Regions from separate parts of the Mesorhizobium sp. P160187 genome, predicted to be linked through region 2. Evidence: predicted binding sites of a transcription regulator. Region 2 holds the regulator's gene; the other holds the start of a gene.

Region 1 (10,164 bases), 430 kb from region 2:
GACGATGACGGCGTTGAAGAAGAACGACAGGATCGAATGGACAAGCACCACGCGGCGCATATGCGAGGTCGTGATCGCGGTGTCGGCGGTCTGCGCGGTCATGCCGATCACCGTCGCGAAATAGAGAAAGTCCCAACCGTCCGGCCGTTTGCTGCCGGGAAAATCGAGGCCGCCGACCGGTATCTTCTTCTTGGTTTCGGCATCGATCGCGTCGCCGTCCATCCAGTAGACATGCGCATAGTGGAGGGCGGCCATGGCATGGATGGTGAACCAGCCAAGCGGGATCGACAGCATGGCGAAGCCGAGTTCGATGGGGTCGCGATCCTTGTGATTGATCAAAAGGAACAGCAGGACAATGGCCATGGCGACGATGCCGAGCGTGATGGCAAAGATGCCCAGCACTGGGAGGTCCAGTTCGCGCGCGTTCTTGCTGAGATAGCGGCCGGACAGCAGCGGCATCTTGGCGATGACGAGCGCGATGAAGACGACGAAGAAGGAATCGGCGGCAATCGAGATCGAATAGGCAAGCCGCGTGAAGACGGGGAGCGATCCAATCAAAGGCAATACCGCGGCAAATACGACCAGACCGACGGCTAGCGACACAAAGAACTGCTTGTGCCGCTGCAAGGGGTTATTCGGCGATGTGTCGGCCATAGCCCGACCTCGGATGATGCTTCACGTCTGGTCGGGTGTGACGGATTTCAGAGCCCGCCGCAAGATGCGGTCGAGTTCGCCGAGAAAACGCGAGCGATCCTGTGGCGCAAAGCTGGCATTGTAGCCCTTGCTCTCGCCGGTTTCGCGCAGATGCTGTTTCAAATCGCGCATAGCCACCGCTATGCCGATGGTCTCCGGCGTGAATGGGCGTCCGGTCGGCCCGAGCACATGGGCGCCGAGCGCGACTGTGCGGGCGGCAAGCGGGATGTCGGCTGTGATCACGATGTCGTTGGCCTTGGCATTGTCGACGATCCAGTCGTCGGCGGCGTCGGCGCTCTTGGACACCACGATGTTGCGGATCATCGGATCGCGCGACGGGCGCAGGCCGCCATTGGAGACGTAGGTGACGACGACACCATGGCGCTCGGCGACCTTCTCGACCTCGGCTTTCACCGGGCAGGCGTCGGCGTCGACGTATATGGCGGGTGCGGGCATTGTCTCTCCAAAACGAACATGGGGCCGGCATGTTATCCGGCCCCATGCCAGAAATCTTGGCTTGTCAGGCTGGCAGCGCGCCCGACTTCTTCGCGGTCCAGGTGGCGATATAGTCCATCAGGCCGGGGTTGAGACAGTCATAGGGTTCTAGGCCGATCGACTTCAACTGGCCGCGGATGCCGTCCATCCGCTTCGGGTCGACGCCGGATTCGATGATCGACGAGACGAAAGCGGTGAAGCCCGGCGGCGACCAGCCGTCTTCCTCGAAACGTTCGGGATGGATGAAGGACAGGCCCTTGAACGGATGGTCGCGTTCGACCGGCCCGTGCATGTGGACGCCGCAGCCGGTGCAGGCATGGCGCTGGATCAGCGCCGAGGGGTCGGCCACCTTCAGCTTGTCGCCATTCTCGGTCACGGTGACATCGCCGGTGCCGGCGACCGCCACGATCGAGAACACCGCGCCGTCTGGCTTCCAGCATTTGGTGCAGCCACAGGCATGGTTGTGGGCGATCTGGCCCTTGACCTTCACCTTCACCGGCTTGCTGGTGCAGGCACAGACCAGCGTGCCGCCGGCAAAGCTTGCGCTTTCCTTCGGCAGGCCATTGTCGATTTTCGGATGCAGTTTCTCAGGCATTATCTTCCTCCCTTGTTGAACCCATGCAACTACAGTCGCTGGCCCTTCGGTCGGCGGCTTCTTCTCCTCAATAAACGACGACGCTCCTGATCGACTTGCCCTCATGCATAAGGTCGAAGCCCTTGTTGATGTCTTCCAGCTTCAGCAAATGGGTGATCATCGGGTCGATCTGGATCTTGCCGTCCATGTACCAGTCGACGATTTTTGGCACGTCGGTGCGGCCGCGTGCGCCGCCGAAGGCGGTGCCCATCCAGGTGCGGCCGGTGACCAGCTGGAACGGCCGGGTCGAAATCTCCTGGCCGGCGCCGGCCACGCCGATGACGACCGACTTGCCCCAGCCGCGATGCGAGGCTTCCAGCGCCTGGCGCATCACCTTGGTGTTGCCGGTGCAGTCGAATGTGTAGTCGGCGCCGCCGATCTGGTCGGCGCCGCGCTTGGTCAAGTTGACGAGGTGAGGAACGATGTCGCCGTCGATCTCCTTCGGATTGACGAAATGCGTCATGCCGAAGCGCTCGCCCCATGCCTTCTTGTCGTTGTTGAGGTCGACACCGATGATCATGTCAGCGCCGGCGAGCTTCAGGCCCTGGATGACGTTGAGGCCGATGCCACCGAGACCAAAGACGACAGCAGTCGCGCCTTGCTCGACCTTCGCGGTGTTGATGACCGCGCCGATGCCGGTGGTGACGCCGCAACCAATGTAGCAGATTTTGTCGAAGGGCGCGTCCGGGTTGACCTTGGCGACGGCGATCTCGGGCAAAACGGTGAAATTGGAGAAGGTCGAGCAGCCCATATAGTGGAAGATCTTGTCCTTGCCGATCGAGAAGCGCGAGGAGCCATCGGGCATCAAGCCTTGGCCCTGCGTGGCGCGGATGGCGGTGCACAAATTGGTCTTGCGCGACAGGCAGGATGGGCACTGCCGGCATTCCGGCGTGTAGAGCGGGATGACGTGGTCGCCCTTCTTGACCGAGGTGACGCCCTTGCCGACATCGACGACAACGCCAGCGCCTTCATGGCCGAGGATTGCCGGAAACAGGCCTTCGGGATCGGCGCCCGACAGGGTGAACTCGTCGGTGTGGCAGATGCCGGTCGCCTTGATCTCGACCAGCACCTCGCCTTCGCGCGGTCCGTCGAGGTCGACCTCCATGATTTCCAACGGCTTTCCGGCGGCGACAGCGACAGCGGCGCGGGTTTTCATTAGGCAATTCCTCCCAAGGCGATTGGTCTTCAGGCTTTCAGGGTTTTTATACTGTTTCAACCCGATTTGGCGACCAAATATGGCGCAAATCTTGGCCCAGTCGTCGGCGAGCCCAACCTTCGCCCCTCGGCACGGCCCTGGCGGGCAGGGAGTGTCTTGATGGGTGCGCTGCCGGCGGTGCTTGAGCCCGGCTGCCGAAGCCCATAAGAAGGACGAAAGACCGAGGAAACGCCTTCGATGTTCACGAAAATCCTGATCGCCAATCGCGGCGAGATTGCTTGCCGCGTCATCAAGACGGCGCGCAGGATGGGGATTGCCACCGTAGCGGTCTATTCCGACGCCGATCGCGACGCCGTGCACGTCGAAATGGCCGACGAAGCCGTGCATATCGGCCCATCGCCTGCCGCGCAAAGCTATCTTCTGCCTGAAAAGATCATCGCCGCCTGCAAGGAGACGGGCGCGCAGGCCGTGCATCCCGGCTACGGATTTCTGTCGGAGCGGGCCGCCTTCTGCGAAGCGCTTGAGGCTGAGGGCATTGTCTTCATCGGTCCGAAACCCAAGGCTATCAAGGTGATGGGCGACAAGATCGAATCGAAGAAGTTCGCCAAGGCCGCTGAGGTGTCGACGGTTCCCGGCTGGCTTGGTGTCATCGAAAATGCCGACCATGCCGAAAAGATCGCCGGCGAGATCGGCTATCCCGTGATGATCAAGGCCTCGGCCGGCGGCGGCGGTAAAGGCATGCGCATTGCCTGGAGCCAGTCGGAAGTGCGCGACGGCTTCGACCGGGCGCGCTCGGAGGCGAAAAGCTCGTTCGGCGACGACCGCGTCTTCATCGAAAAGTTCGTCGTCGATCCGCGTCATATCGAAATCCAGGTGCTGGCCGACGCGCATGGCACCGCCCTCTATCTCGGCGAGCGCGAATGCTCGATCCAGCGCCGGAACCAGAAGGTTGCGGAAGAGGCGCCGTCGCCATTCCTCGATGCCAGGACGCGCAAGGTGATGGGCGAGCAGGCCGTGGCGCTGGCCAAGGCGGTCAACTACCAGAGCGCCGGCACCGTCGAGTTCATCGTCGATGCTGAAAAGAACTTCTATTTCCTTGAAATGAATACACGATTGCAGGTCGAGCATCCGGTGACGGAGCTTGTTACCGGCATCGACCTGGTCGAGCAGATGATCCGCATCGCCGCCGGCGAGAAGCTGGCGATCGAGCAGAACGACGTCACGCTGGACGGCTGGGCGGTGGAAAGCCGGCTCTATGCCGAGGATCCCTATCGCAATTTCCTGCCTTCGATCGGCCGGTTGACGCGCTATCGGCCGCCGGAGGAGGGCACGTTCGGCGACATCGTCATCCGCAACGACACCGGCGTCACCGAGGGGTCCGAGATTTCGATGTTCTATGATCCGATGGTGGCAAAGCTCTGCACCTGGGCGCCGACGCGGCTGGCGGCAATCGACGCCATGTCGGAAGCGCTGGACAGTTTCGTCGTCGACGGCATCGAGCACAACATACCGTTTCTGGCCGCGCTGATGCAGCACCCGCGCTGGCGCGAAGGGCGAATATCGACGGGCTTCATTGCCGAGGAATATCCCGACGGCTTCGCGCCGATCGTACCCAATGAGGACGAGAAGGCGGTGCTGGCGGCAATCGCCATCGCGGTCGAGCTTCTGCGCCGCGACCGGCTCGACCGGCTGGGCGGGCGGCTGGCGCCGCATTCGGGCGCACTCAAGCGCGATTGGGTGGTGAAGCTCGGCGACGACTATCTCCAGGCTTCGATCATCGAGGGCATGATCTCCATTCCGATGGAAATCGATCTGTCGGTCGATGGCGGCAAAGCGCTGACCGTGGCGTCCGACTGGCGGCCGGGCGACCTCATCTGGCGCGGCACTGTCGGTGCCCGCAAGGTCACGGCGCAGATCAGGCCGCTGCCGAACGGCCTGCGCATCGCCTGGAAGGGCATGTCGGTGACGGCGCGCGCCATGCTGCCGCGAACGGCTGAACTGGAAAGGCTGATGCCGGAAAAGGTGGCGCCGGACACGTCCAAGATGCTGCTTTGCCCGATGCCGGGCCTGGTGGTGTCGATCGCGGTTGCCGAGGGGCAGGAGGTCAAGGCCGGCGAGACGCTGGCCGTGGTCGAGGCGATGAAGATGGAAAACGTGTTGCGCGCCGACCGCGATCTTGTCGTGTCGAAGCTCAACGCCAAGCCGGGTGACAGCCTGGCTGTGGATGCGGTGATCATGGAGTTCGCCTAGAGATTGTTTGGAAATTCTACTCCGGCGGCCATCTGAAGGCGGTTTCTGCGCTTCCCGTGCTCACGGACCAATGGCCGCTGCGCTCCGGTTCTCGAAACCACCATCATATGACTCGCCAGAGCGAATTTCGAACAATCTCTGAGCCGAGCGGCTGGGTACGGAAGCCTGTGGTCGGTGGTCATTTGTGCTGGACTGGCATCGCCCGGTCCGGGACAATACATCTCCATCGACTCAAAGCCCTTCGAGCAATTTGATACATCATGGCGGATGACAAACTTCCACGCGATCCCCTGAAGCGCGAAGCAGCGCTCGCTGCTGCGCGCCCTGAGGCACCGGCGCGGCGGTTCATCCATCTGCGCGTGCATTCGGCGTATTCGCTGCTCGAGGGAGCCTTGCAGGTCGCCGCCGTTGTCGGTCATGCCGTCAAGGACGAGTGCCCGGCAATCGCCGTCACCGACACAAACAATCTGTTCGGCGCGCTTGAGTTCGCCCAGAAGGCGGTGAAGGAAGGCATCCAGCCGATTATCGGCTGCCAGATCGATCTCGCCTTTTCCGGCGAGACCAGTGACGCACAGCGCGACCGCCGCCGCCACGGGCCGGAGATGAACGCCGTGGTGCTGCTCGCCGCCACCGAGGTTGGCTATAGCAACCTCGTCAGGCTGGTCAGCCAGGTCTATCTGGAGACGCCGCCGGGCGAGCCCGTACATCTGACGTCAGCAATGCTGGAAGGCCATAGCGATGGCCTGATCTGCCTCAGCGGCGGGCCGCGCGGCCCGATCGGCCGGGCGCTGAAGGAGGATCGCCGAGATCTTGCCGAGACGCGGCTTCTGGCACTCAAGGCGCTGTTCGGCGACCGGCTCTATGTCGAACTGGACCGCGTTTCCGGCTATGACCGCGCCATCGAGAAATCATCGGTCGATCTTGCCTATATCCATGATCTGCCGCTGGTCGCCACGAATGAGGCGTTCTTCGCCGCCCGCGACGACTATGACGCGCATGATGCTCTGATCGCCATTGCCGAGGGTTCGGTGGTTGCCGCCGACAACCGTCGCCGGCTGACTTCGGACAATTTCCTGCGCAGCCAGGCGGATATGGCGCGGCTGTTCGCCGACCTGCCGGAAGCGATCGACAACACCGTCGAGATCGCGCTGCGCTGTTCCTATTATCCCAAGACCCGCAATCCGATCCTGCCACGCTTTACCGGCGGCGATGTCGCCGACAATGAGGTGGCGCTGAAAGCGGAGGCCGATGAGCTACGCCGGCAGGCGCATGAGGGGCTGGAGGCCCGGCTGGCGGCGCATGGACCCACCGCCGGCTACACGGTCGAACAATACCGCGAGCGGCTCGATTTCGAGCTCTCCATCATCGAGAAGATGAAATTTCCCGGTTACTTCCTGATCGTGGCCGACTTCATCAAATGGGCGAAGGCGCAAGGCATTCCGGTCGGGCCGGGCCGTGGTTCGGGCGCCGGATCGCTGGTCGCTTATTCCACCACCATCACCGATATCGATCCGCTGCGCTTCTCGCTGCTGTTCGAGCGCTTCCTCAATCCGGACCGCGTGTCGATGCCCGACTTCGACATCGACTTCTGCCAGGATCGGCGCGAAGAGGTCATCCGCTACGTCCAGCAGAAATATGGCCGCGACCAGGTGGGACAAATCATCACCTTCGGTACGCTGCAGGCGCGCGCGGTGCTGCGCGACGTCGGCCGCGTGCTGCAAATGCCTTACGGCCAAGTCGACAAGCTCTCCAAGATGGTGCCGCAGAACCCGGCCAATCCGGTCAAGCTGGCGGATGCCATCGCCAACGAGCCGCGCTTTGCCGAGGAGGCCGAGAAGGAGCCGATCGTGCAGACGCTGCTCGATATGGCGCAAAAGCTGGAAGGGCTCTACCGCCACGCTTCGACGCACGCCGCCGGCATCGTCATCGGCGACCGGCCCTTGTCGGAACTGGTGCCGATGTACCGCGATCCGCGCTCCGACATGCCGGTCACCCAGTTCAACATGAAATATGTCGAGCAGGCCGGGCTGGTAAAATTCGACTTCCTCGGCCTGAAGACGCTGACGGTGCTGGAGACGGCGGTGAAGCTGATCCGCCGGCGCGGCATCGAGATCGACCTGGCGACGATCCCGCTCGACGATCCTGAAACCTACGCCATGCTGTCGCGCGGCGAAGTGGTCGGTGTGTTCCAGGTGGAAAGTGCCGGCATGCGCAAGGCGCTGATCGGCATGCGGCCCGACTGCATCGAGGACATCATCGCGCTGGTGGCGCTCTACCGTCCCGGCCCGATGGAGAACATCCCGACCTACAATGCCAGAAAACATGGCGAGGAGGAGATGGCCTCGATCCATCCCAAAATCGACCATCTGGTGAAGGAGACGCAAGGCGTCATCGTCTACCAGGAACAGGTGATGCAGATCGCGCAGGAACTGTCGGGCTATTCGCTCGGCGAAGCCGATCTGCTGCGTCGCGCGATGGGCAAGAAGATCCGCGCCGAAATGGACAAGCAGCGCGAGCGTTTCGTCACCGGTGCGGTCGAACGCGGCGTCGGCAAGCCGCAGGCCGACTTCATCTTCGACCTTCTGGCCAAGTTCGCCGACTACGGCTTCAACAAATCGCACGCGGCCGCCTACGCCGTCGTGTCCTACCAGACCGCCTATCTCAAGGCGCATTACCCCGTCGAGTTCCTGGCGGCGTCGATGACGCTCGACATGGGCAATACCGACAAACTCGCCGATTTCCGCCAGGATGCGCTGCGTCTCGGCATCGAGGTGGTGGCGCCGTCGGCGATGACCAGCTTCCGCAATTTCGAGGTCGGCGAGAACCGCATCTATTATTCGCTGGCGGCCCTCAAGGGCGTCGGCGACGCTGCGGTCGAGCACATCGTCGCCATGCGCGGCGAAAAGCCGTTCAAGAATCTCGCCGATTTCTGTGAAAGGGTCGATCCCAAGATCGTCGGCAAGCGCGTCTTCGAAAGCCTGATCATGGCCGGCGCGCTCGACTGCTTCGGCCACGACCGCGCCCAGATGATGGCCGGCGTCGAACGGATGATGGGGCTGGCTTCGCTGGCGCAGCAGAATGCCATTTCGGGCCAGCACGACATTTTCGGCGCGTCGCTCGGCGCGCAGCAGCAGGCGCTCAATTTGCCGCAGACCGATCCGTGGCTTGCCGCCGACCGGCTGCACCGTGAATTCCAGGTCGTCGGCTTCTATCTTTCGGCGCATCCGCTCGACGAGTACAAGGCGGCCCTGCAGAAGATGCGCGTGCAAAACTGGGGCGAGTTCTCGGCTGCGGTCAAACGCGGTGCCGCCGCGGGCCGGCTCGCCGGCACCGTCACCACCAAGCAGGAGCGCAAGACCCGAACCGGCAACAAGATGGGCGTCATCGCCTTTTCCGACACATCTGGCCAATATGAAGCCGTGCTGTTTTCGGAAGGGTTGGCGCAGTATCGCGATCTGCTCGAGCCCGGACGTTCGGTGGTGATCACCGTTTCGGCCGAGGATAGGCCCGAAGGGGTCAATCTGCGCATCCAGACGGTGCAGTCGCTGGAGGATGAGGCCAGCCGCATCCAGAAGGCGCTGCGCATCTTCGTGCGCGATGCGGCTCCGATCGGCATGCTGGCCGGCCAACTGGCGGTGAAGGGCGAAGGCCAGGTCAGCTTCGTGCTGATCAAGGAGGCCGGCCAAGGCGAGATCGAGATCGAATTGCCCAACCGCTACCGCATCTCGCCGCAAATCGCGTCGGCCATGCGCGCGGTGCCGGGGGTGGTCGAGGTCGAGCTCGTCTAGGCTGCGCTGATATACACGGCAGTCGCATCGACGTCGGCCAGTGCATGACGGCCTAAAGATGCTCTGGGCCTGACATTGCAGCCGATAGGGCCAGCGTGCGGGGCGTGGTTGAACTGACCTTCCTTTGAACCACATGCGTTGAGCAGAAACTTCACAGGAACGCACAATCATGCCCAGCCGCGAACGCGTCGAAGCCTTCCTCAAGGAGGTGGTCGAAGGCTGCCACGTCAAGGCGATCGCCGACTTCTACCATGACGATGCCACCATGCAGGAAAATCTCGGCGTCCCGCGGCGCGGCAAGGAAACACTGATGGCGCATGAGCAGGCAGCACTCGACCGGATCGAGAAGATGCACACCCATCCTGTCCAGACATTCCTGGTCGATGGCGACAATGTCGCCATACGCTGGACCTTCGACCGTGTCGACAAGGCCGGCACCGTGCGCCGGCTGGAAGAGGTGGCCCTGCAGCGCTGGCATGGTGACCGGATTGCGGAGGAGCGGTTCGTCTACGACAACGCCTCGGCCTGGCGCCTCGTGGGGCCGGACGGCAAGGTGGTGGAGGGGTGACGATCACCGGGTCAGGTCATGATGAGATTTGGTTGAAATCTCATCATGATCTAACCCTTTGTTGGAGCATGATCTTTTCCAAAACCGGCACCCACTTTTTGGGATCATGCTCTAGACGGCCCCGGCTGGGACCGTTACGCACTTGTGATGAAGGCAGCCGAGAAGGACGGATTGCAGCAAAACTCAGCGATGGCGCGGCTGCGTGACAGGCTGCGCAAGCTCTATCACGGGCGCACGCCGGTGGCGTTCCGGTTTCAACTGGCGGCGGTCATCATCGACCTCGCCATCATCGCCTTCTTCGTTGCCACGCCGGTGCTCCAGGACAAGCCGTCATTCCTGTGGCTCGACTATACCGTCGCCGCATTGGTCGCCGCCGACCTGATTGCCCGGCTGTTAGCCTCCAACGACATGTTGCGGCTGATGAAACAGCCGACATCCTGGGTCGATGTCTTCATCCTTTTGACGCTGCTGATGCCGACGGCGCTGGCAAATCTGGCGTTCCTGCGCATCCTGCGGCTGTGGTCGCTGTCGCGCAGCGGGTCGCTGTGGCGGCATTTCGAAATGCGTGGCTTGAGGCCCT
Region 2 (10,164 bases):
CTCGCGCTGCCTGAGCCGCATCCCGGCGTCGCTCCTGCGCTGCCCGGTCACGCGTTGCCGGCGCAAGTCACAGCGCCCGGATCTATCGCCCGTCTGCGCAGACGGCTTCGCCGTCCGTCATGGCCCGCGCTCCGCCGCAGCCTTGCCGTGGCCGCCAACACGGAGCTCGACCGGGGCGTCGCCTTCCTGCTGGTGCCGGTTTTCCTGGCGGCCGGCGTCATCATTTATTTCTCGCTGGCCGGCGAGCCCGGCTTTGCGCAGCCAATCGCCATTGTGGTGCTGGCGACATGTTGCGCTGTCGCCACGCGACCTCGGCCGAGGACGCATCTGTTCTGCATGGCCGCGATGCTGTGCGCGCTCGGCGTCGTCGCCGCCAAAGTCGAGACCTGGCGCGCCGGAACGCAGATGCTCGGCTCCGAGATCCAGACACGGCTGACCGGCCGCGTCGTCAGTCTCGAACAGATGGAGAGCGGGCGCATCAGGCTGACGCTTGACGTGGTTTCGACCGCTTACCCCAAGCTGCGCTACGCCCCGGAGCGGGTCAGGCTCTCGGCGCGGACCGTTCCCGCCGATATGACCGCCGGCTCCCTGATCACCGGCTATGCCAGGCTGTTGCCGCCGACCGGTCCGGTGCGGCCGGAGAGCTACGATTTCTCCTTCGACAGCTATTTCACCGGTATCGGCGGCAGCGGCTTCTTTCTCGGCAATCCGAAAACCATTGCTACGCAGGGACCGCCGCCGCTGACCGCGCGGCTTTCCTCGGCAATCGAGAACGCGCGCGAAAACATTGCCGACCATATCAGGGGCAAGATCGGCGGCGCCGAAGGCGAGATTGCCGCGGCGCTGATTGTCGGCGTGCGCGCCGGCATCCCGGACGAGGTCAACGAAGCGATGCGGCGCACCGGCATCTACCACATCATCTCCATCTCCGGCCTGCATATGGCGCTGGTTGCCGGCACCATCATGGCGTTGCTGCGCGGCGCCTTTGCGCTGTTTCCGGATTTCTCCTCGCGCCGGCCGGTGAAGAAATATGCAGCAGTGGCAGCACTCGTCTCCATCGCCGCCTATCTCGTCATTTCAGGCATCGTGGTGGCTGCCGAGCGCAGTTTCATCATGCTGGCGGTCATGCTTGTCGCCGTGCTGTTTGATCGCGCCGCACTCACCATGCGCAATCTGGCGATCTCCGCCATGGCCGTCATCCTGGTGTCGCCGCACGAGGTGGTCGGTCCCAGCTTCCAGATGTCGTTTGCCGCCACTGCCGCCCTTGTCGGCGCCTATGCCGGCTGGGCCGATTACCGCGCCGACAAGGTGAGAACGCCACCGGCAAAGCGCTCCTTCGTCGGCTTCCTGTCGCGAAAATTCGCGCTGGCCATGGGCGGCCTCGCCATGACCTCGATCATCGCCGGCAGTGCAACCTTGCTGTTCGCCATCTGGCATTTTCAGCGTGTGTCGCCGCTCAGCCTGATCGCCAATCTGGCCGTGATGCCGATTGTATCGTTGATCGTCATGCCGTTTGCCGTGCTCAGCGCGCTGGCGATGCCGTTCGGCGCCGACGGACCGTTCCTCTATGTGATGGGCAAAGGCCTGACGGCGATGATCGCCATATCGGCCTGGATTTCCGAGCGCTCGCCGGTCGATGCCGTCGGGTTGATTTCCATCCGCTCGGTGCTGCTGGTGACGGTCGCCCTCGTCATCGCCACCATGGCCACCACCTGGCTCAGGCTGGCGGCCGTGCCTTTCGCGCTGGCCGGCCTGTTGACGGTGCCGCAGGTGCTTACGCCCGACGTGCTCATATCCGAGGATGCGCATCTGGTGGCCATGCCGATCGGTGGCGGCGAACTCGCCCTCAACCGCGAACGCTCCAACGAATTCACCACGGACAATTGGAAACGGGCGCTGCGGGCCGAAACCATTATCCCACCTGAGATTTTCGAGGCAACAGATACGCGGTTCGATCTCGATCCGCTCGATCTGCCGCCCGGCTCGCCCTTCTATTGCACCGGCGATCTCTGTATCGCCCGGCACCCTTCCGGAGCCATTGTAGCGCTTGCGAAAGACCGCAAGACGGCGCGGCCGGCCTGTGCCTTCGCGAGCCTGATCGTCATCGATGACGCCACCGCCTACAATCCGTGCCGCGACCCGCTGGTCTTGGTCGTGACGAAGAAACAACTCGCCCGCGACGGCAGCGCCGCCGTCTTCTTCGATCCACAATCGGCAGCGATAGCGCCAACGATCCACTTCGCCGTCGACAAGCCTTATCGCCCCTGGCACGAGCAGCGCCGCTTCTCACGCGAAGCCCGAGGCCTGCCGCCCTACAAGCAGCGTGAAAAGTACAAACCTAAGCCGGCTCAGTAACGCCTGATCAGCCCCACCAGCTTGCCTTGCACCTTGACCCTGTCGGGGCCGAAGATGCGGGTTTCGTAGGCCGGGTTTGCGGCTTCCAGCGCGATCGAGGCGCCCTTGCGGCGGAAGCGTTTCAGGGTCGCTTCCTCGTCGTCGACCAACGCCACCACGATCTCGCCGGGGCTGGCAGTGTCGGCATTGCGGATGATGACCGTATCGCCGTCGAAAATGCCGGCTTCGATCATCGAATCGCCCTTGACCTCGAGCGCGTAGTGTTCGCCGCCCATGATCATGTCGGGCGGCACCGAGATCGAATGGGTCTGATGCTGGATGGCGTCGATCGGCACGCCGGCGGCGATGCGTCCCATCACCGGGATTGAAATCGAGGAAACGGCATCGTCATTGCCGGCAGACATCGAACGCGACGGCGAGCCCGGCTTGATCTGGCGGCCGAGACCGCCTTGGCCCATCCCGCCTTGTCCCTGGCCGCCTTGCCCTTGGCCGGCTTGACCAAGACTGCCCTGAATGACGCTCGGTGAAAACTTCCTCGCCGCGTTGAGGCCTGGCGCGATCGAGTCGGGTAGCCGCAGCACTTCCAGCGCGCGCGCCCGGTTCGGCAGCCGGCGAATGAAACCGCGCTCCTCAAGCGCTGTGATCAGTCGGTGGATGCCGGACTTGGAGGCGAGGTCGAGCGCTTCCTTCATCTCGTCGAAGGACGGCGGGATTCCGCTCTCCTTCAGGCGTTCATGGATGAACATCAGAAGCTCATGTTGTTTGCGCGTCAGCATCGCGGCCCCCAAGGGTTCTGAAACCAGAATCAGAAAAAACAAACCCAGAACAAACACTATCTGTTCCAGTTGTGTTCCGCAACCTTTTAAAGTTTAATGAATGTGTTGACGTTTTGTTCAGCGTAACGTTCGGCACCGCGAGCGGCGCTCGTAGTCGTTGGCCGGCAACGCGGTGAAACGAAGACAAAGTGCCCTGCGTCGTCGGCTATGATCGCCGCTTCCCTTTCGGACGGGGCTGCGCAGCATCCGCGCCGGGTTCGCTCTGGGCATAGACCTGCAGCGTGTAGCCGATGTGAGCGGTCATCAGAGTTTTCGCACGTTCGACGTCGCGATCGAGGGCCGCTTCCATCAGGGCGGTATGGTGTTCGATCGCCACGGCGTCGCGCAGGGCCGCCACGGCCTTCCGGTGTCCATCCGTGCGGCCGGCGGCGGCGCGCAGCGTCGGGGCCAGACCCAGAAAGCGGTGATGGCGATGCAATTGGTCGGAAATCGTTGCATTGAAGCGCAGCAGCCAGCTGGATGTCGCGGCACTGAGCAGCGCCGCATGGAAGGCATCGTGTTTTTCGTACCACCCGTCGACCGCATCATCCGATGGATCGTCGAGAACAGACCCGCACCGTGAGAGACGATAGTGGGCGGCAACGACCGCGTCTTCCCACTCACGGTCGCCCTTCTCGATCGATTCCACCAGCAGGGGCAGTTCGACCACCAGCCGCGCACGCGCCAAATCCTCGAGCTCCGCCCGAGAGACGGGAGCGACCGCAAACCCGCGGTTGCTGATGGCGGTCACAAGCCGTTCCGCCTCCAGCCGCGACAGCGCCTCGCGCAACGGCGTCCAGCCGATGCCGTAGGTGTTGCGCAGCGTGCTCAGCTTCAACGGCGCGGCAGGCGCCAGCCGGGTCGCAAGAATATCGCGCCTGAGCAGGCGATAGGCCACTTCCGTCTTCGAGGTCTGCTCGTCATCCAGCATCGTGATCCATCAGACATAAACGCTCGGCGGATCATTATATATCAAAGCCTTTCAATGGGTGAATTATATATAATGTTTGACAGCTCAAGGGCGACCACTCAAGATCGCCGGCATGTTTGGGCGGCAGGCTCCGCCGCGCGCGTTTGTCCATGGAGGGGCGCCGGATCATGAGCACGACACCCGATCTCGCTACAATCGAAGCAATGGATGCCGCCGATCCGCTGCGCTCCATGCGTGAACGCTTTGTCTTGCCGCAAGGCGTGATTTATCTCGACGGCAATTCGCTGGGTGCCGCGTCACCAGCCGTCTTCAGCGAATTGCAACAGGCCGCCACGCAGGAATGGGCGCACGACCTCATTCGCGCCTGGAACACGGCTGGCTGGTTCAACATGCCGGTGGAACTGGGAGATCAGCTCGGACGACTGATCGGCGCGGCTGACGGGCAGACGGTGGTCTGCGACACAACCTCGATCAACATCTACAAGCTGCTGCACGCCGCGCTCGGCATGCGGCCGAATCGGTCGGTCATCGTTGCCGAGGGCGACAGTTTCCCGACCGACCTCTACATGGCCGAAGGCGTCGCCTCGACCCGGCCGGGAACGCGGCTGCGGCTGGAGGGCGTCGACGCGGCCGCAATCGAGGATCTGATCGACGACAGCGTTGCCGTCATCCTGGTCAACCACGTCAACTACAAATCCGGCCAGTTGCGCGACATGGCGGCGCTGACGCGCAAGGCACATGACGCCGGCGCGCTGATCATCTGGGATCTCTGCCACACCGCCGGTGCCTTGCCGGTCGAACTCGACCGTGCCAATGCCGATTTCGCTGTCGGCTGCACCTACAAATACCTCAATGGCGGCCCGGGCTCGCCGGCCTTCATCTACGCGGCCGAGCGCCACCATGGTGACATCAGGCAGCCGCTCAGCGGCTGGTGGGGCCATGCGCGGCCGTTTGCCTTCGAGCAGGGCTTTGCCGTTGGGAGCGGGATCCGCCGCTTCCTGTGCGGAACGCAGCCGGTGCTGTCGATGCGGGCGCTCAAAGGCGCGCTCGATATCTGGAACGACGTCGACATGGCGGCGGTGCGCAGAAAAAGCATCGCGCTGACCGACCTGTTTATCCAGCTCGTCGAAGCCAGATGCGGCGCCTACGGGCTTGAACTGGAAAGTCCTCGCGACGGCAGCCAGCGCGGCAGCCAGGTGTCGTTCCTCCACCCGCATGGCTACCAGGTGATGCGGGCGCTGATCGAGCGCGGCGTGATCGGCGATTTTCGGGCGCCGTCGACCATCCGTTTCGGCTTCACGCCGCTCTATGTCGGTTATGGCGATGTCTGGCAGGCGGTCGAAGCGCTGGAGGATATTTTGCGCACCGGCGCCTGGCAGGACGCCCGCTTCGCGGTGAAGACCGCGGTTACCTGAGAAACTAGAGCAATTTCAGGAAAAGTGTGAAGCGGTTTTCCGTCCGAAATTGCGTCAATCAAAGAGCTAGAGCATTTCGCCGTTTCCGTTAAACGGTGAAATGCTCTAGAGCCGGGTGCGGACCGTCCAGAGCTCCGGAAACAGCACGACCTCCAGCATCTTCTTCAGATAGGAGGCGCCTGAGGTGCCGCCCGTGCCGCGCTTCAAGCCGATGATGCGCTCGACCGTGGTGACGTGGTTGAAGCGCCAGCGGCGGAAATAATCCTCGAAGTCGACCAGCTTCTCGGCCAGTTCGTAGAGCATCCAGTAGCGCTGCGGGTCGCGGTAGACGGTTTGCCAGGCAGCCAGCACTTCTTCGTTCTCGACGCGCGTCTCGCGCCAGTCCGTGCGACTGGCGTCGGCGCCGATGTCGAAGCCATTGCGCGCCAAAAGCAGAAGCGCCTCGTCATAGAGCGACGGCGTGGCCAGGATGGCTTCCAGCCTGTCCGTAAGGTCGGGCCGGTGCTTGTGCGGCCCGAGCATGGCAAGGTTGCGGTTGCCGGCCATGAACTCGATAGCGCGGTACTGCCACGACTGGAAGCCCGAGGATTGGCCGAGCGCGTCGCGAAACTCGGTGTATTCGCTTGGCGTCATCGTGCGCAGCACGTCCCAGGCATTGTTGAGCTGCTCGAAGATGCGCGCGACGCGAGACAGCATCTTGAAGCTCGGTTCGAGGCGGTCGGCGCGGATAGAGCGGATCGCGGCGCCGATCTCGTGCAAAGCGAGCTTCATCCACAATTCCGATGTCTGATGCTGGATGATGAACAGCATCTCGTCATGGGCCGAAGACAGCGGCGCCTGCGCATCGAGCACCTTGTCCAGCTGCAGATAGTCGCTGTAGGACATCCGCTCCTTGAACGACATCTGCGCGCCATCGGACGCCGGATCGTGCGGCTTAATCAATTGCTCTTCTCCGCGCGCAACCGGAATCGCTGGATCTTGCCGGTCTGGGTTTTGGGCAAGGCGTCGATGAACTTCACCGAACGCGGATATTTGTAGGGCGCGATCGTTGCCTTGACGTGGTCCTGCAGGCGTTTGACGGTCAATGCGTCCGGCGAAACACCTTGCACAAGCACGATATGCGCCTCGACGATCTGGCCGCGTTCACCGTCGTCGGCGCCGGTCACCGCGCATTCGGCGACGTCGGGATGCGAGAGCAGCGCCGCTTCGACCTCGGGGCCGGCGATGTTGTAGCCGGCGCTGACGATCATGTCGTCGGAACGCGCGGCGAAGTGGAAGAAGCCATCCTCGTCCTGCGTGAACGTATCGCCGGTGAGATTCCAGCCGTCGCGGACATAGTCCTTTTGCCTGGCATCGGCCATGTAGCGGCAGCCGGTCGGGCCGCGCACCGCCAGCCGGCCAGTAGAGCCGCGCGGCAACTCCCGCATCTCGTCATCGACGATGCGTGCCTGATAGCCGCCGACGGGTTTGCCGGTGGAGGCCGGCTTCATGTCGTCGAAGCGGTTGGAGATGAAGATATGCAGCATCTCGGTGGCGCCGATCCCATCGAGGATCGGCTTGCCGGTCTTCTCAGTCCATTCCTCGAAGACAGGCGCCGGCAGCGTCTCGCCCGCCGAAACCGCGACGCGCAGCGAGGACAGGTCAGCGCCTTGATCCATGGCCTTGAGCATGGCCCGATAGGCGGTTGGAGCGGTGAAGGAAATGGTCGCTTTGTAGGTCTCGATGATGTGGATCATGTTGGGTGGCGTCGCCTGTTCCAGCAGCGTCGCCGCGGCGCCGAAACGCAGGGGGAAGATGGCGAGCCCGCCAAGACCGAAGGTAAAGGCAAGGGGCGGGGAGCCGACGAAGATGTCGTCGGGCGTCACCTCCAGGATTTCGCGGGCATAGGCGTCGGCGACGATCAGCAGGTCGCGGTGGAAATGCATCGTCGCCTTCGGCACGCCGGTGGTGCCGGAGGTGAAGCCGAGCAGCGCGACATCGTCGCGGCCGGTGTTGACGGCAGTGAAGGTGACCGGCTTGTCGAGGGCGGCTCGGTCGAGTTCCGCGTCATGGTTGGCCGTGCCGTCGAAGCCAATGACCTGCTTGAGATACGCATTGCCCTTGGCGCAGGCGGTCATCTCGTCCATCAGCCTCGTATCGCAAAGTGCGACCGTGATTTCCGCCTTGTCGACGATCTTGGCGAGTTCGCCGGCACGCAACATCGGCATGGTGTTGACGACCACCGCGCCCACCTTGGTGGCGGCCAGCCAGCAGGCGACCATGGCCGGATTGTTGGCCGAGCGGATCAGCACCCGGTTGCCCGGCTTGACACCGTAATTCTCGACCAACGCATGGGCGAGCCTGTTGGTCCAGTCGGACAGTTCCTTGTAGGTGCGGCGGCGGCCATTGCCGATCAGCGCGGTGTGGTCGCCGAGGCCTCTTTCGACCAGCCTGTCGGTCAATTCGACGCCGGCATTTATGTGGTCGGGATAGTCGAAGCCGTCGAGCAAAAACTCCGGCCATTGCTCCGGCGGCGGCAGGTTGTCACGCGTGAATGTGTCGATATGCGCTGATGGCCCAAGCATTTTCGGCTGCCCCTGTCTGCCTCGCGCCCATGGCTGAACAAGGCGCAGGATCGCACCAGTCGAAATTTGTTTCAAGCCTAAAATGTTTTTAGGTCGCAGCATTGACGCCGCCCTGTTCGGCGGCCATTCCTGTCGACTGAACTGAAGCCATCCGGGAGGGATGCAGATGCTCCAACATCGTGTTGCCGATTGGGACAATGCCTACGCCAACGGCGACAACATTGCCGGCAGCAATCGCTGGCCGGCCGCGTGGGACACACCGGCACAGGGTTTTCGCGACACAATGTCGGCGTCCGGTCGGGCCAAGCTCGACATCGCCTATGGCGACAGCCCGCGCAACCGGCTCGATCTGTTCCTTCCCGATGTCATGCCCAAAGGGCTCGTCGTCTTCATCCATGGCGGTTACTGGAAGGCGTTCGACAACAAGCCATGGTCGCATCTGGCCAACGGCGCGGTTGCCAATGGCTTTGCCGTGGCAATGCCGACTTACACGCTTTGTCCCGACATACGCATTTCCGGCATCGTCAGGGAAATCGCGGCGGCGATCGGCAAGGCGGCGACGATGGTCGGCGGGCCGGTGATCCTGACCGGGCATTCCGCCGGCGGCCATCTCGCCTCCAGGATGGTGACGACAGCGACGCCTCTGGCCGCCGATGTGGCCGGCCGCATAAGCAATGTCGTCTCGATCTCCGGGGTTCATGATCTGCGGCCGATCATGCGGACGGGGATGAACGCGACACTGGCCATCGATGAAGCGGAAGCACTGGCCGAAAGCCCGGTTCTGCTGCGCCCCATGCAGGGCGCGCGCATCACCTGCTGGGCCGGCGGCGGCGAGCGGGCGGAGTTCCTGCGCCAGAATGCGCTGCTTGCCAACATCTGGATCGGCCTCGGCGCCACGACCAGCACAGTGGTCGAGCCGGACCGGCATCATTTCAGCATTGTCGACGGGCTGGCCGATCCGACACATCCGCTGACGCGGACATTGCTGGCGGAGTGATAACCGGTTTATCTGTTAGAATTAAAGCCTTGAATGCGCGACCTTCAGCGCAACATCAGAACGCTGCAAGCAGCGCCTGCTTCTGCCGCCGGAGCGAAGGGCTCGCGCACGATCAGGCCGTTGGCGTCGGCCAGCATTCTCAGCATCGAGGAATCCTGGATGCCGAATGGCGTCGCCACCAATGCGCCGGCTTCTTCCCGGACCACGGCGCGCACATAGTCTTGCCTTAGATCATTGGCCGGCATCGCGGCGCCAAGCTGAGCCTGGCGGATGTCCTGCCGGTGGGGACGGCCGCCGAGCTGCGCCAACAGCGGCTTCAGGAACAATTGCGAGCAGACCAGGCTCGCCACCGGATTGCCGGGCAGGCCGATGCACCTGATATCGCCCAGCCGCCCGAACATCAGCGGCTTGCCCGGGCGCATGGCGAGCTTCCAGAAGTCGAGCTTCATGCCTTCGCCGGTCAGCACGTCATGAATGAGATCATGGTCGCCGACCGAGGCGCCGCCGAGCGTGACGATGACGTCGGCTTTCGCATCGACCGCCTTTTTCACCAGCGCCGCGATCGCTTCCTTGCGATCGGCCGCTATACCGAGATCGAGCGCGCGAGCGCCGACCGACTGCGCCACAGCAGCGACGCCATAGGCGTTGGACGAGATGATCTGGTCGGGGCCAGGTTCGCTGCCCGGTGGCAGCAATTCGTCGCCGGTGGCGATGATGGCGACCAGCGGCCGTTGCACCACGTTCAACCGGGGATGATTGGCCGACGCCGCCAGCGACAATGCAGCCGGATCGAGCACGCGGCCTTTCTCCAGCAGCACGTCGCCTTGCGCAAAATCCAGTCCAAGGCGGCGGATATTGCGGTTCTTCGCCGTCGGCTCGGTGACCTCGATCCGGCTACCGCCGAGATCGCGGACATTTTCCTGGATGACGATGGTGTCTGCGCCTTCCGGCAGCGGCGCGCCGGTGAAGATGCGCACGGCTTCCGCCTTACCTACAGTGCCGTTAAAGCCCCGCCCTGCGGGCGCCATGCCGATCACCGAAAGCCTCGCCGGAGCGGACGCCACATCCTGCGCCCGTGCGGCATAGC

Evidence for each region. Region 2 encodes LexA, which represses DNA repair genes until DNA is damaged. Its sites were predicted from a motif close to TGTTCNNNNTGTGTTCNG; they were not measured.
Region 1: a site for LexA is predicted at 5,345-5,362, ahead of dnaE (DNA polymerase III subunit alpha). Genes of this name have one in related genera too.

Annotation. Positions count from the first base shown of each region.
Region 1 covers NZ_JBYMDX010000004.1:715,718-725,881, reverse strand. Annotated here, with positions in the region: gene AC3CCE_RS20585 (DUF1345 domain-containing protein) at 1-654, opposite strand, end outside; gene AC3CCE_RS20580 (YaiI/YqxD family protein) at 676-1,149, opposite strand; gene gfa (S-(hydroxymethyl)glutathione synthase) at 1,214-1,783, opposite strand; gene AC3CCE_RS20570 (S-(hydroxymethyl)glutathione dehydrogenase/class III alcohol dehydrogenase) at 1,851-2,978, opposite strand; gene AC3CCE_RS20565 (acetyl-CoA carboxylase biotin carboxylase subunit) at 3,216-5,228, shown strand; gene dnaE (DNA polymerase III subunit alpha) at 5,489-9,016, shown strand; gene AC3CCE_RS20555 (nuclear transport factor 2 family protein) at 9,186-9,584, shown strand; gene AC3CCE_RS20550 (potassium channel family protein) at 9,732-10,164, shown strand, end outside.
Region 2 covers NZ_JBYMDX010000004.1:283,886-294,049, forward strand. Annotated here, with positions in the region: gene AC3CCE_RS18390 (ComEC/Rec2 family competence protein) at 1-2,355, shown strand, start outside; gene lexA (transcriptional repressor LexA) at 2,349-3,131, opposite strand; gene AC3CCE_RS18400 (GntR family transcriptional regulator) at 3,337-4,101, opposite strand; gene kynU (kynureninase) at 4,269-5,516, shown strand; gene kynA (tryptophan 2,3-dioxygenase) at 5,622-6,458, opposite strand; gene AC3CCE_RS18415 (AMP-binding protein) at 6,455-8,080, opposite strand; gene AC3CCE_RS18420 (alpha/beta hydrolase) at 8,247-9,077, shown strand; gene AC3CCE_RS18425 (molybdopterin molybdotransferase MoeA) at 9,122-10,164, opposite strand, start outside.